One region of the Rahnella sp. PAMC25617 genome, then DNA from elsewhere that is predicted to be linked to it. Evidence: predicted binding sites of a transcription regulator. Region 1 holds the regulator's gene; each other region holds the start of a gene.
The links. The regulator CRP, encoded in region 1, controls carbon source genes, mostly activating them, when cyclic AMP is high. The targets are predictions, from matches to a motif close to ATGTGANNNNNNTCACAT.
Positions count from the first base shown of each region.

Region 1 (5,121 bases):
TACCGTTTCTGTCGGCGGTCAGCCAAAATATTCCGACGGCTTCGGCCCGAAACCGGCCGACATTGTCCACGTGCCGTTTAACGATCTGGACGCGGTAAAAGCGGTCATCGACGATCACACCTGTGCGATCGTTGTCGAACCCGTTCAGGGTGAAGGCGGAGTCACACCGGCTACTAAAGAGTTCCTGCAAGGGCTGCGCGAGCTTTGCGATAAACATAATGCGCTGCTGGTGCTGGACGAAGTACAAAGCGGCATGGGGCGCAGCGGTAAGTTGTTCAGCTATATGCATTACGGCGTGACGCCGGATATCCTGACCACCGCCAAAGCGCTGGGCGGCGGCTTCCCGGTTTCCGCCATGCTGGCAACCGAAGAAGTGGCCTCGGTGATGGAACCGGGCAAACACGGCACCACTTACGGCGGTAACCCGCTGGCCTGCGCCGTCGCTGAAGCCGCACTGGATATCATCAATACGCCAGACGTGCTGGCCGGTATCAACGAGCGTCGCGAGAAATTTATCAGCGCGCTGGAGGCCATTAATCAGAAATATCACATCTTCAGCGAGTTCCGCGGTCAGGGTTTGTTGATCGGCGCTGAGCTTTCCGACGCGTTTAAAAATCGTGCAGGCGAATTCCATGCCGCCGCCGCCGAATTCGGCCTGATGATGCTGGTCGCCGGACCGAACGTCATGCGGTTTGCGCCCTCACTGGTGATTGATTTCGCTGATATCAGCGAAGGGATGGAAAGATTTGAGAAAGCAGTGGGGAAAGTTTGTGGGGGGTGAGCCCCACGGCCCTATCTTTGCAACTGACTGAGTAAATTTCGGTTTTTCAAGTACGGTTATCACAAGGCCTTGTGCGCCGAAACCGAGCAGAGGGGAAAGGCTTTTCCCCTCTGCACTCCCCTCGCTTTTTTACTGCGCGCTGCCGCAGGCATGACGGACATGTTCTGGTGTATTAGTGAGTGGCGCAAAATGTCATCGCTACGCGATTCCCGAATTTCAGGCTTCGAGCCTCTGGTCTCGAACCGTTCATTCGGTGCCATTTTTGAGCACGCCAGTCAACTTATCTAAAAGATAAAAACAGTCTGCTGTTGAATTTAAGATCTCGCGGGCGAATCAGAAATCTTGCCGAACGGAGCGGCCTGAAGACCCAGGGCTTCAGGACCGAGAGAGGGAACCGCGCAGCGGTAAGATTTCCAGCCTGTCACCGCAGTTGCTGAAACATAGCCAGCAAGCGGAGCGCGTGTTGAAAAAGCGAGGAGGAATCCAAAGGAGGAAAAGCACTTTCCTCCTTTGGGCGGTTTCGGCGCAGCGCGTTAAGTGATCCCCGTACTTGAGAAACCGAAATATTCTCCGGTCTGCTTCAAGCCGCCAGTACACGGCATCCGTACTTAAGAAACCGAAATATTCTCCGATTAGCTTTAAAAAGCAGTCTGGCTGTAAGCCAGTAAAAAGGGGATTTAAAAGGGGCAATCCCCTTCACGTTCACGCCTTCCGCGTCAACCAGATCCCATGATGTGGTCTCTGCTTCCACGCCAGTGACGAAATAGTATGCATCACGCTGAGATGTGAAATCACACGCCGCAGATGGCGTTCCATCTCGGTCAGTGGCATATCAGGATGCAGTTCCGGTGCATTGATCAGCGTGTTCTCATTGCCCGGTCCGTCATAAAGCAGTCGCTGCTGACAACTCTGCAACGCAATTTCACAGGTCTGTAAATACTCCGTCGCCAGTTTCTCCGGTAGCATGTAATGCTCGCGGGCGAGGATGGTCATCGCGTTGATGTGCTCGACAATGAACTGGCTGTGCGTCACCCACAAGCGCATATCCGCCAGATAATGCGAGTTAAAGCCGGGCTCCTGCATGGCCTGATTCAGTGACGTGAAAAGCTTGTTGTGCGCCTGATTGACCTGCATACGGGTGTAGGCAAGCTTCGATGTATCCGGGTTTTCTTCAAGCAGTAAGCGGATAGCATCCTGATAGGTTTCCAGCGCCTGGTGCGCGTTCTGACGCAGTAATCCGCTCTGCCATTGCGGCCACAGCCAGATGGTGCCGCCGAACGCCAGCGCGCAGCCGATCAGCGTATCCACCAGTCGCGGTACCAGAAAATGCACGCCGTTCATCGCCAGCAGTTGCAGGGTATATACCGCCGTCACGGTCATGCCGACCATCGCCAGCCCGTAGTTTTTACGCAGCACCGTATACGACACCAGCGTGACGATCAGCATACACATCAGCGTGATGCCTTCGGGTAATTCCAGCTTCAGCAATCCGGCGGCAATCAGCAATCCGGCCAGCGTGCCCAGCGCACGGTGCTGGATACGCACGCGCGTGGCGTTATAACCGTTCTGACTCACCAGCATGATGGTCAGCAAAATCCAGTAAGGCTTGGGCAGATTAAAGAACAGGCCCAGGCTACTGCCAATCGCCAGAATGATCCCCAGACGGGCGGCATTGCGCAGGGCGACAGATTTGAAGGAAAGATAGCTTTTCAGCGCAGGCCAGAAGGGTAAACGCGGCTGAGTGTTCATCAGGTCACGTTTGTACAACGGGCGCTGTGTCCGCAGCAGGCGCGCAATGCGGCTGAAGTGGTAGTAGCAAAACTGGCCGACCGGGTTCTCAGGATTGCGCGCGGCAATTTTTTCCAGCGCGGCCAGCTCGTTGGCCATCGTAAACCGCGCGGATAAACGGTGATAAAGAATGTCGTCGGCGATGACCCGCAGACGGGCGGAAATCACCTGCGCATTACGGCGGATAACCGCTTCGGCGTGGCTTTCTTCCACCAGCTTCTGCACTTCTTCCGGCTGATGCAGGCTCACCGTGATGTGCTCCTGCAAATCAAGCGCGACCTGAAAACGCTGAAACAGTCTTTTATGGTGATGATGATGGCCGTGTTGCGGCAGCATGTGCAGTTGCTGATAGAGCAGGGCAATCAGGTCGATGACCTGCTGCTGTCGCGTCAGCAACGGGGGTAACGCGGTTTCAGGATCGGTGTGTTGCGTCAGCAGGCTGTATTTAGCTTCGAAGTAATCCGCGAGTTGCAGATAGAGCTGGCTGAGCGTTTCGCGCATCGGCTGTTCTTCCGATATGCGAAACCACGCCCAGTTAAATAATCCGTACCAGGCCGTACCGGCGGCGAAAAGCACCGGCGCCTGCCATATAGGGCGTACGCCGACCATACTCAGTGTGAAGATGGTCGCCACCAGCGCGCCGGGCAACAGCCGCGCATGCAACGGGCTGATTTCGCCGGTCACGCCAAGCAGTAATGCCAGCGACAACATGATGAGCGGCAGGGGGATGTGCCAGCTTTCCAGCATCACTTGCAGCAGAATGCTGCTCACGGCAAACAGCGTTCCGCCAATTATCAGGCGTTTGAAAAAGCGTTTGTGCGGAGTATCGAGGCCCGCGACGTTGCAGCAGGCAGGACAAAGAGAGAACAGCAGCCCCATTTGCAGATTGCCGAACAACCAGCAGATACCAACGGGCAGGCACAACACCAGCGTCTGGCGCAGCGCGTAGTTAACTTCCGGATGGTAAAACAGTCTTCGCCATAGCGTCATGGATAAAGCTTAGCCCATAAAAAAGGCGCGACAGTATTCTGCCGCGCCGATTTTTAAGGGATTAACGTGTGCCGTAAACGACAATCGTTTTACCGTGTGCCGAGATCAGACTTTGATCTTCAAGCATTTTGAGAATACGTCCGACTGTTTCACGTGAACAACCGACGATTTGGCCGATTTCCTGACGGGTGATCTTGATTTGCATCCCGTCCGGATGGGTCATCGCATCAGGCTGTTTAGCCAGATTAAGGAGAGTTTGAGCGATACGCCCTGTTACGTCGAGGAAGGCCAGGTTGCCGACTTTCTCTGACGTCACTTGCAGACGGTTTGCCATCTGCGCGGAAAGACGCATCAGAATATCCGGGTTAACCTGAATCAGCTGGCGGAATTTTTTATAAGAAATTTCAGCCACTTCACAGGCAGTTTTTGCACGAACCCACGCACTACGTTCCTGACCTTCTTCGAAGAGTCCCAGCTCGCCGATGAAGTCACCTTGGTTAAGGTAGGACAGTATCATTTCTTTGCCTTCTTCATCCTTGATAAGGACAGCAACTGACCCTTTCACGATGTAGTAAAGCGTTTCGGCTTTTTCACCCTGGTGAATCAGCGTACTTTTAGAAGGATACTTATGTATATGACAGTGAGACAGGAACCATTCAAGAGTCGGGTCTGTTTGTGGCTTGCCGAGAACCATTTGCTATTATCCTCTGTTGTTATCGCTGCCCAAAATCACAGGGCTCAGAGTTCCCTGTACGGCACTTCATAAAAAAAGCGCCCTTTCAGCATATAACTCCCCAGAAATGCTGCAAGCGGGTGTCGGAGTGAAACAGCCTGATTATTGCCGTTATCACCGTGGGTTCTGTTCTTAAACCGCGAAAACCGTCACCGCAATTCACTGGAAAGTATGTTTCGGCTTTGTTTGTAGCACAGGTTTGCAATGCTGTCTTCTGTTGTCTCGCTTCAGCATGATGGCGATCGGGTTACGTTGCCAGATTTTAGGTGGAAGGGTACTCTGGGAGCGGAATTCGACGAGTTTATTCACCGGGAGAATAGTTCATGCACGCACGCGTAAAATGGGTAGAAGGGCTGACGTTTTTAGGCGAGTCAGCGTCAGGCCACCAGATTTCTATGGATGGTAATGCGGGCGATAAAGCACCCAGCCCGATGGAAATGCTGCTGATGTCCGCAGGCGGTTGCAGCGCGATTGATGTGGTGTCTATTTTGCAAAAAGGCCGTAATGACGTGCGTGATTGTGAAGTCAAGCTGACCTCACAACGCCGCGAAGAAGCGCCGCGCCTGTTCACGCACATCAATCTGCATTTTATCGTCACCGGTAAAGATCTCACCGATAAGATTGTCGAACGTGCCGTTAGCCTGTCTGCGGAAAAGTACTGCTCTGTGTCCCTGATGCTCGGCAAAGCGGCGACCATCACGCACAGCTTTGAAGTGATCAGCGTCGAATAAGTTACGACCAGTCATACGCGTGGCACTGGCTGCGCAATAAATCCAAAAATCGCCGCGCGGCAAACGTCAGCGGCGATTTTTGCGAGTAAAGCACGCAA
Region 1 is NZ_JBOCUM010000019.1:202,050-207,170, forward strand. It holds gene argD (bifunctional acetylornithine/succinyldiaminopimelate transaminase) at 1-781, shown strand, start outside; gene ACM615_RS22300 (YccS/YhfK family putative transporter) at 1,484-3,559, opposite strand; gene crp (cAMP-activated global transcriptional regulator CRP) at 3,621-4,253, opposite strand; gene ACM615_RS22310 (OsmC family protein) at 4,616-5,023, shown strand; gene ACM615_RS22315 (LysR substrate-binding domain-containing protein) at 5,025-5,121, opposite strand, start outside.

Region 2 (5,121 bases), on a different contig from region 1:
CGGCCTGTTTGTTGGTCATTCCGCCGGTCGATGTTGCCGCCGCAAGATTACCGAGTTCATCTATCGCCACCGCGCCTACGGTGCCAAATTTACGTTCCGGATCAATCGGATCGCCTGAAGCATTCAGCGACGCCCCGTCGTGATCGAGCATTACGCCGGTATACGCGGCAATAGCGCGCTGCAACTGATCATAACGTTCCTGAGTGAAGAAATACGCCGGTTCCACCATTTCCTGACCATTGGCACGGGCAAAATCTTCTGCGCCTGCACCGGTGAACAGGACGTGCGGGCTGTTTTCCAGCACCTTACGGGCGGTCAGAACAGGATTGCGGATATGGCTGACGCCGCAAATCGCACCGGCATCCAGCGTGCGGCCATCCATAATGCAGGCATCTAATTCATGCGTACCCTGATGGGTAAATACCGCACCTTTACCGGCATTAAATAACGGGCATTCTTCCAGCAGGCGCACGGCTTCGGTTACGGCGTCCAGTGCGCTGCCACCCGCGGCCAGAATCGCCTGCCCGGCACTGACAATCCTTTCCAGTTCGGCCAGGTAAAGTTGTTCTTTTTCGGTGCTCATTGCCGCACGGGTTATTGCCCCGGCACCACCATGAATAGCAATGACCGGACGCTTCTTGTTCGAAACGGAAGCCGCTGAATTATCAGTAGAAGAACTCATTAGCACTGCACCTTTCGATGTTGTATTTATGTATGGAAGATGTTGACCTGTTTTTTGACTATATTTAGCCCGCTACAGTATGTAAAGCAGAAATGCATCGCCACCAAAATGGCGCTAATTGCTTAGATTGTTTAGGAAAAACAAATGCTGCAATTGAATATACATGCGGGACAAATCACCAGAGAACAGCAATAATAAACGTCCTAATCGCGGCAAAAGCACCTCTGGATAAGCTTACCGCGACTTTTTATTTTCTCTTTTTAGGAAATCAGTTTATGGAAACTGTTTATAACCGCCGCCGGATTAATGTGATCTCATGGCTAAGTTACTTTTTTACAGGGGGCCTCGTCTCCACTCTGGGCATCGTTATCGGGCCAGTCGCGACGGCTTTTAATAAAGATCCGGCCTTTATCGGCCTCATGTTCTCACTGATGAACATCGGTTTATTCCTGCCGATTATGATCAGTGGCATCCTGATGCGTAAGTTCGATCTGGGCAAGCAGCTGATCACCGGGTCAATTGTCACCATCCTGACCTGTATCGCGCTGTTCGTGATGCCGTCGATTACCCTGTTCGGCATCGGCGTTTTCCTGATTGGTGCGACAGCTGGCCTGATGATGTCGATTGGCAGCTATCTGGTTGTGCGTATTAATGACGACCCGAAAAAGCGTTCCGCCAACTTAATCTTCACCGACTTCTTCTTTGCGCTTTCCGGCATGACGCTGTCTCTGGTGCTCGGTTTCCTGTTCAAGCATGGCGCGAGCTGGCTGGCGATGTACGGCATCATGGGTACGCTGAGCGTGCTGATGATCCTGCTGTGTGTGGGTCAGAAATTCCCGACCGTTGCGCAGCCGGAAAAAGTGGCGAAAAGCGAGCGGGAAGCGAAAGAGCCGTGGGGCTTCGCGGCGTACGTGCTATGTTTTGCCCTGTTCGCCTTCGTCTTCAGCGAGCTGGTTTTCACCCTGTGGATGCCAAGCTGGTTGCATGAGCATTTCGGTCTGGACACTGACAAAGCGGCGATCTACATCACCACTTACTGGATGGTGAAAGCGATTGGCCTGTTCCTGAACCAGTTCACCGTGCGTTTTGTGAAACTGCGTACCTTCCTGTTTGCGTCGGCCATCGTCGGGTTAATCAGCCTGTTTGTGGTGACACACAACGAAAACACCACGCTGGTGATGATTGCCGTTGGCCTGTTCGGCTTCTGTAACTCCGGTATGTTCTCCGGCCTGATGAGCTACGGCAGCCTGCAGGTGAAAAACTCACCTCCAACGCTGACCTCTGCGCTGCTGACGACGGCTTCCGTCGGTACGCTGATTTTCGCTTCCTTCTCATCATTCATTTACCGCGAATACGGCCTGTTCTGGGCACTGAATATTGCGACCGTATCTTACGTTCTGCTGGTGCTGGCGGTGATCATCGCCGGTGTGCGCAGTAAAGCGGAAAAAATCCACCGCGAAATGGCGGCATAACATTTACTACGCATAAATTCATGCATAAAAAAGGGAAGGCATAAAAGCCTTCCCTTTTCTTATTTAGCTGCGCCTTTAAAGCTGCGGGCAGCGCTGCAAACTGTTTAGCCAGGATGTTTCTGGCTGAGCGGCCAGACGACGCGCGCGTCCATGGCGGCGTAAAATCAATCCCTTGTCCTGCATTTCACTCAAATCACGTCGGATCGTTTCAAGACTCACATCCAGCGATTGTGCCAGTTCGCTAACCTGTAACACTTCATGTTGTTCTACCAACTGAAGGATGGCCTGATGGCGATTTTTTTTAAGCACCGGTTATTCCTGTGTATATGACAGATATGTGACACAAATCACAAATAACGGTAACTATGATAACCGCGTTACATCCGTAATTTTGGGATCGATCTCAATTTTTCAGAAATCCCCACGAAGTTTTTACGCCTTCAGCGGTTTTTGGTTCGTCCCGATTCTCTGTCATACTATGCTCATGCCCCATTTTCCCGTCCGTCGCCGGTGAGTACGCCCGCGTCGCCGGGCTGAATCACTAAGGAATTTTGATGGAATTCAACACTGCAGGTTTGATCTCACTTCAGGAAGCGCTGGATAAAATGCGCGCTTACGTTCCGAAAAAAACAGCGCAGGATGCCGAATCGTTGCCACTGGCAACCGCCGCTGGCCGTATTACTGCGGCGCCGGTGCTTTCCCCGATTTTTGTCCCGCCTTTTGATAACTCCGCGATGGACGGTTATGCCCTGCGCATTGAAGATCTGCACGAGGGCGCTGTCCTTCCGGTGGCGGGAAAAGCCTTTGCCGGCGCGCCTTTTCATGGCGAATGGCCTGCCGGAACCTGTATCCGCATCATGACCGGTGCGCCGGTTCCGGCCGGTGCCGACACAGTGATCATGCAGGAACAGGCAGAAGTTTCAGACGCGGGAATACGTTTCACAGCAACGGCGCAAAAAGGCCAGAATATCCGCCTGACCGGAGACGACATTAAGCAAGGCGACAGCGTTTTGCCTGCGGGCGTGCGTCTGGGGGCGGCAGAATTACCGCTGCTGGCGTCCCTTGGCGTGACTGAAGTACAGGTCTGGAAGCCGCTGAAAGTCGCCGTATTTTCCACCGGTGATGAGCTGCAACCTGTCGGTACGCCTCTGCAGGAAGGCCAGATTTATGACACGAACCGGTTTGCCGTGCGGCTGATGCTCGAGCAACTCGGCTGTACGGTGCTGGATTTAGGCATTATCCGCGACGATCCGCAGGCATTGCGTAAAGCGTTTGAAGAAGCCAATGAATTTGCCGATTTGGTGATTTCCAGCGGCGGTGTTTCCGTCGGTGAGGCCGATTACACCAAACAGATGCTGGATGAACTGGGCGAAATTGGTTTCTGGAAACTGGCCATGAAACCGGGCAAACCGTTTGCTTTCGGAAAACTGAAAGACAGCTGGTTCTGCGGGCTGCCGGGGAATCCGGTGTCGGCTGCACTGACGTTTTATCAGCTGGTTCAGCCATTTATCGCTCAGCTTTCCGGTCACAGTGCCTGGCAGTTCCCGCCACGCCTGAAAGCGAAAGCCGTAACGCCGCTGAAAAAATCGCCCGGCCGCCTCGATTTTCAGCGCGGTATTTTCAGCACCAATGCAGAAGGTCAGCTGGAAGTGCGCACTACCGGCCATCAGGGATCGCACGTCTTCAGCTCCTTCAGCCAGGCTAACTGTTTTATCGTGCTTGAGCGTGAACGCGACAATGTTACGGCTGGTGAAATCGTTGAAGTCGAGCCTTTTAACGCGCTGCTGCGGAGCTGAACATGGCGACTCTGCAGGAACTGACGGACGCTGAAACCCTGCGCTATAACCGCCAGATAGTACTGAAAGGGTTTGATTTTGATGCGCAGGAACAGCTGAAAGCCAGCCACGCGCTGATTGTCGGGCTGGGAGGTTTAGGCTGCGCCGCCGCGCAATATCTGGCGGCGGCAGGCACCGGTACGTTAACGCTGCTGGATTTCGATACGGTATCGCTCTCAAACCTGCAACGCCAGACGCTGCACACTGACGCGCGGATCGGGATGCCGAAAGTCGACTCCGCCGCCATAGCGCTGGCGGCAATCAATCCGCACATCCGCTTAAATCAGGTAAATGCTCAGGCGGATGACGATTTGTTACGTGAGCTGATCGCCGCCTGCGACGTGGTGGTGGATTGCACCGACAATGTCACGACGCGTAATCAGCTGAACAATGAATGTTTCGCGCAGAAAAAACCGCTGGTCTCCGGCGCTGCTATCCGTATGGAAGGTCAGCTCAGCGTATTTACCTACCAGCCGCAGGAACCCTGCTACCGCTGCCTGAGCCGGTTATTCGGTGAAAATGCGCTGACCTGCGTGGAAGCTGGCGTCATGGCCCCGCTGGTCGGCACCATCGGCAGCTTGCAGGCGATGGAAACCATCAAACTGCTGACAAAATTTGGCGAAACCCCGCGCGGAAAACTGCTGATGTTCGACGCCATGACGTTGCAGTTTCGCGAAATGAAACTGATGAAAGATCCGCATTGTGAAGTGTGTGGTGATTGTTGAATCAGTAAATCCAGACACAAAAAAACCGCCTTTATCGGCGGCGGTTTTAAATAATAAGAACCTCTAAATCATTCGAGTTGTATCAAGGCGGCAACTGAACAAATCCCCGGGAGCATACATCAGTATGTGACCGGGGTTTGTGAGGAAAGCCAACGCAGAGACAGCTTGAAGGATGACGAGGTTTAATTGATGCCCTGGCTACGCAGGTAGTCTTCGTAGTTACCAGAGAAATCAATCACGCGCGTCGGGGTCATTTCCAGAATACGCGTTGCCAGTGAGCTGACGAATTCACGGTCGTGGGAAACGAAGATCAGCGTTCCTTCATACATTTCCAGCGCCATGTTCAGTGACTCGATGGATTCCATATCAAGGTGGTTGGTTGGTTCATCCATAATCAGGATGTTTGG
Region 2 is NZ_JBOCUM010000012.1:70,645-75,765, reverse strand. It holds gene ACM615_RS15380 (isoaspartyl peptidase/L-asparaginase family protein) at 1-682, opposite strand, end outside; gene tsgA (MFS transporter TsgA) at 958-2,154, shown strand; gene ACM615_RS15370 (DeoR family transcriptional regulator) at 2,230-2,463, opposite strand; gene moeA (molybdopterin molybdotransferase MoeA) at 2,709-3,950, shown strand; gene moeB (molybdopterin-synthase adenylyltransferase MoeB) at 3,953-4,714, shown strand; gene ACM615_RS15355 (ABC-F family ATPase) at 4,897-5,121, opposite strand, start outside.
Region 2: a site for CRP is predicted at 2,490-2,507, ahead of ACM615_RS15370 (DeoR family transcriptional regulator). Genes of this name have one in related genera too.

Region 3 (5,121 bases), on a different contig from region 1:
TTCACACTATTTATCTGAGGTCTATAACCCTAATTTCAATACACGCTTAAGCGCTATTGTTGCAATGTGTAAGTCGTTTTATAAGCATGCGATTGTTCACATAATTAAAGAAGAAGTGTAGATAACTAATGTAGGGGCAGGGGAAATGGGGGGAGGCCTTATCGCAAAAGCATACTCAAATTTTTACTTTTATGAGCTTCTACCCAGCCAGATATTGTATAGACAAACCCATTATGCGGCCCTCTGGTATATAAGATGAGCCATGTCAGGGAGTATTGTCGTCTAACGATTACGGATTATCGGCTATTGCATTTATAAATTTTGATTGTAAGTTTCTGTGATTTTTTCAAATGTAATGATTCTTTGAACCGTCCCCGATAACTGTGCCAGAGGGGTGTGGTTATAGATTGTCAGGCTTGTGGTACAATCCACGCCGAAAATTTATGCCATCCATTTACATTATGGGGTCACTCCTTCATGGCTCAGCTTTATTTCTATTACTCGGCGATGAATGCCGGTAAGTCTACTTCGCTATTGCAATCTTCATATAATTATCAAGAACGTGGTATGCGCACGCTGGTGTTAACAGCAGAATTAGATCATCGTTTCGGCGTCGGTAAAGTCAGCTCCCGAATCGGTTTATCCTCGCCGGCAGAGCTCTACAATAAGGACACTGAACTTTTTAATCTGATAGCCCAGGAGAATCGCTTACAGCGTCTGAGCTGCGTTCTGATAGATGAATGCCAGTTCCTCACTAAGGCGCAGGTATCCCAGCTCACTGACGTTGTGGACGATCTGGATGTGCCGGTACTTTGTTATGGCCTGCGGACCGATTTTCGTGGTGAACTTTTTGAGGGCAGTGAATATTTGCTGGCATGGGCGGATAAACTGGTTGAGCTGAAAACCATTTGTCACTGCGGGCGTAAGGCTAACCGTAACCTGAGGCTGGATGAGAAGGGTAACGCCCTGCATGATGGCGCACAGGTCGTTATAGGCGGTGACGAAAGCTATGTATCTGTCTGCCGTAAGCACTACAAAGAAGCCATGGCGGCGTTTGATACCACGGTCGAAGCTAAACCAGAGTAAATCTGCAAAGTATTTACAGAGGGTTTTTGGCTTTTATCTTCAAAGCCATTCTCAAATTTTCCCTCATTTATCCTGAATCCATAAAAAAACCCGCTTTTCAGCGGGTTTTTACTTTCTGATTTTAGCTATCAGAAACTCAGCAGATTATTTTTTGCTGGTTTTCTTTTCAGCTTTAGGAGCAGCAACAACAACTTCTGCTGCCTCTTCTTCGCTGAATTCGCGGCCGTAGAAAGTATCCATCAGAATCTGTTTCAGTTCAGAGATCAGCGGGTAACGTGGGTTAGCACCGGTACACTGGTCATCGAACGCATCTTCAGACAGTTTGTCTACTTTCGCCAGGAAGTCAGCTTCCTGAACGCCTGCTTCACGGATAGAGGTTGGGATACCCAGCTCCGCTTTGATTTCATCCAACCAGGTCAGCAGTTTCTGAATTTTCTGTGCAGTACGGTCACCGGCAGCGCTCAGACCTAAATGGTCAGCCACTTCTGCGTAGCGACGACGCGCTTGTGGGCGGTCATACTGACTGAAAGCAGTCTGTTTAGTTGGGTTGTCATTGGCGTTGTAGCGGATGACGTTAGAAATCAGCATTGCGTTAGCCAGACCGTGTGGAATATGGAACTCTGAACCCAGTTTATGGGCCATTGAGTGACAAACCCCAAGGAAGGCGTTAGCGAACGCGATACCCGCAATAGTTGCCGCATTGTGAACACGCTCACGTGCTACCGGATTTTTAGCCCCTTCGTTGTAGCTGGCTGGCAGGTTTTCTTTCAGCAGTTTCAGTGCCTGCAGAGCCTGACCGTCGGAATATTCGTTAGCCAGTACAGAAACGTAAGCTTCCAGTGCGTGAGTCACAGCATCCAGACCACCGAAAGCACACAGTGATTTAGGCATGTTCATCACCAGATTAGCATCAACGATAGCCATATCAGGTGTCAGCGCATAGTCAGCCAGTGGATATTTCTGACCAGTTGCATCATCGGTAACAACCGCAAACGGAGTCACTTCTGAACCAGTACCGGAAGTGGTGGTGACGGCGATCATTTTCGCTTTCACGCCCATTTTCGGGAATTTGTAGATACGTTTACGAATATCCATAAAGCGCAGCGCCAAATCTTCGAACTGAGTGTCCGGATGTTCGTACAGAACCCACATGATTTTAGCGGCGTCCATCGGTGAACCACCACCCAGCGCGATAATGACGTCTGGTTTGAAGGAGTTCATTTGCTCAGCACCTTTACGAACAATGCTCAGCGTTGGGTCAGCCTCTACTTCAAAGAACACTTCTGTTTCAATGCCGTGGCTTTTCAGAACGCTGGTAATCTGATCTGCATAGCCGTTATTGAACAGGAAACGGTCAGTGACGATGAATGCGCGTTTTGCTCCATCAGTAGCCACTTCTTCCAGTGCGATTGGCAGTGAGCCACGACGGAAGTAAATAGATTTTGGAAGTTTATGCCACAACATGTTTTCTGCTCGCTTCGCTACAGTTTTCTTGTTGATCAAGTGTTTAGGACCGACGTTTTCAGAGATGGAGTTACCACCCCATGAACCGCAACCCAGCGTCAGAGAAGGAGCAAGTTTGAAGTTGTACAGGTCACCGATACCACCCTGAGAAGCCGGGGTGTTGATCAGGATACGTGCGGTTTTCATTTTGTTGCCAAAATAGTTCACACGTTCTGGTTGGTTGTCCTGGTCTGTATACAGGCAAGAGGTATGGCCGATACCGCCCATTTCTACCAGTTTCTCAGCTTTAGCAACCGCGTCTTCGAAGTTCTTAGCACGGTACATCGCGAGGGTAGGGGACAGTTTTTCGTGTGCAAATGGTTCTGATTCGTCAACAACGCTGACTTCACCAATTAACACTTTAGTATGAGCTGGCACTTTGATGCCGGCCATTTCGGCAATTTTAGTCGCTGGCTGGCCTACGATAGCCGCGTTCAGGCCACCATTTTTCAGAATGATATCTGAAACAGCTTTCAGCTCTTTGCCTTGCAGCATGTAGCCGCCGTGCGATGCGAAACGTTCACGAACTGCGTTATAAGCAGAATCAACCACGATGATGGACTGTTCAGACGCACAGATTACGCCATTATCGAAGGTTTTGGACATCAGCACGGAAGCAACAACACGTTTGATATCTGCAGTTTCATCTACAACGACCGGGGTATTACCTGCACCCACGCCGATTGCTGGCTTACCGGAACTGTAGGCTGCTTTAACCATGCCCGGACCACCGGTTGCCAGAATCAGGTTCAGATCCGGGTGGTGCATAAGTTGGTTAGAAAGTTCTACACTTGGTTCATCAATCCAGCCAATGATGTCTTTTGGCGCACCGGCAGCGATAGCAGCCTGTAAAACGATGTCTGCCGCTTTGTTAGTCGCGTTTTTAGCACGTGGGTGTGGAGAGAAGATAATACCGTTACGTGTTTTCAGGCTGATAAGCGCTTTGAAAATCGCAGTGGAAGTGGGGTTGGTAGTTGGGACGATACCGCAAATCAGGCCGATGGGTTCAGCGATAGTGATGGTACCGAAAGTGTCATCCTGGCCCAGGATGCCACAGGTTTTTTCGTCTTTGTAAGCATTGTAGATATATTCGGAGGCGAAGTGGTTTTTGATCACTTTGTCTTCGACAATACCCATTCCGGATTCTTCAACGGCCAGTTTGGCGAGCAGAATACGAGAATCGGCAGCAGCCAGAGCGGCGGCAGCGAAAATCTTATCTACTTGTTCCTGACTGAAGTTGGCATATTCGCGCTGTGCCTTTTTGACTCGCGCAACGAGTGCGTTTAGTTCAGCGACATTTGTTACAGCCATGATGCTCTCCTGATAAAGTTAAACTCTTTTAGTAAATAACTTGCCAAAGACTAGTATAGACCTGCTATCAGTCACCGTGAGAAACTAATTAACTCTATGATTCTCAAGGTGTTGTCTTTGTCTCTTTATTTGCTTAAAGAGCTTCCAGTAGTGAAGCACGTAAGGTAGTAGATAACTCCTCATTCAACGTGGCTTGACGAATATTTGTTCTGCAAACTACCGTTGAGTGACTATGCACAAAGCTTACCTATTTGTAGGCAGACGTAATTTGATCTGGATCACTAAATACCGAAGCTGACACCTTTCAGCAGTAGTTTATTGAGAATAATTATCAAATTAGCCCGTGGATAATACAGTTTTGTATCTAAAGTTATCAATAAAAAAACTGATTTTTAACAAAAGTCTTATCCACTGCCTTTATTTGGAAATCTGGTGATAAAAACTATGAAACGGCGTGGCGCCTTTACTGCGATTCCAGTACATTAGCGCCCATCAAAACCTTCATCTACCGGCGTAACTGTGCGGAGTTCTGCGTGAGCCAATCTTTATTAGATTTTTCTGGTTATATCAAATTCTTTGTCGGGCTGTTTGCACTGGTCAATCCTGTGGGGATCTTGCCCGTGTTTATCAGCATGACCAGCTATCAGGCGGCGGCAGGGCGTAACAAAACCAATATGACGGCCAACCTGTCTGTTGCCATTATATTGTCGACTGCGCTGTTCCTCGGCGATGCAATTTTGCACCTGTTTGGCATTTCCATTGATTCATTCCGTATTGCCGGCGGGATCCTTGTGGTCACTATCGCCATGTCGATGATCAGCGGAAAGCTCGGGGAAGATAAACAGAACAAGCAGGAAAAGTCAGAAACAGCGATCCGCGAAAACGTCGGTGTAGTTCCGCTGGCGTTGCCTTTAATGGCAGGACCCGGTGCAATCAGTTCAACAATCGTCTGGAGTTCGCGTTATCACAGCTGGCCAAACCTGCTGGGTCTGACTGTTGCTATCATGTTCTTCGCCTTCTGCTGCTGGCTGCTGTTCAGGGCGGCACCTTTACTGGTGCGTCTGCTGGGGCAAACCGGCATTAACGTCATCACCCGTATTATGGGATTGCTGCTGATGTCACTGGGCATTGAATTTATTGTGACAGGTATAAAAGCGATTTTCCCGGGCCTTCTTTAATCAATTAGCGGCCGAATTATCACGAAAATACTCAGGTGTTTTC
Region 3 is NZ_JBOCUM010000002.1:38,589-43,709, forward strand. It holds gene ACM615_RS01015 (thymidine kinase) at 478-1,086, shown strand; gene adhE (bifunctional acetaldehyde-CoA/alcohol dehydrogenase) at 1,231-3,900, opposite strand; gene ACM615_RS01025 (YchE family NAAT transporter) at 4,434-5,078, shown strand.
Region 3: a site for CRP is predicted at 4,167-4,184, ahead of adhE (bifunctional acetaldehyde-CoA/alcohol dehydrogenase). Genes of this name have one in related genera too.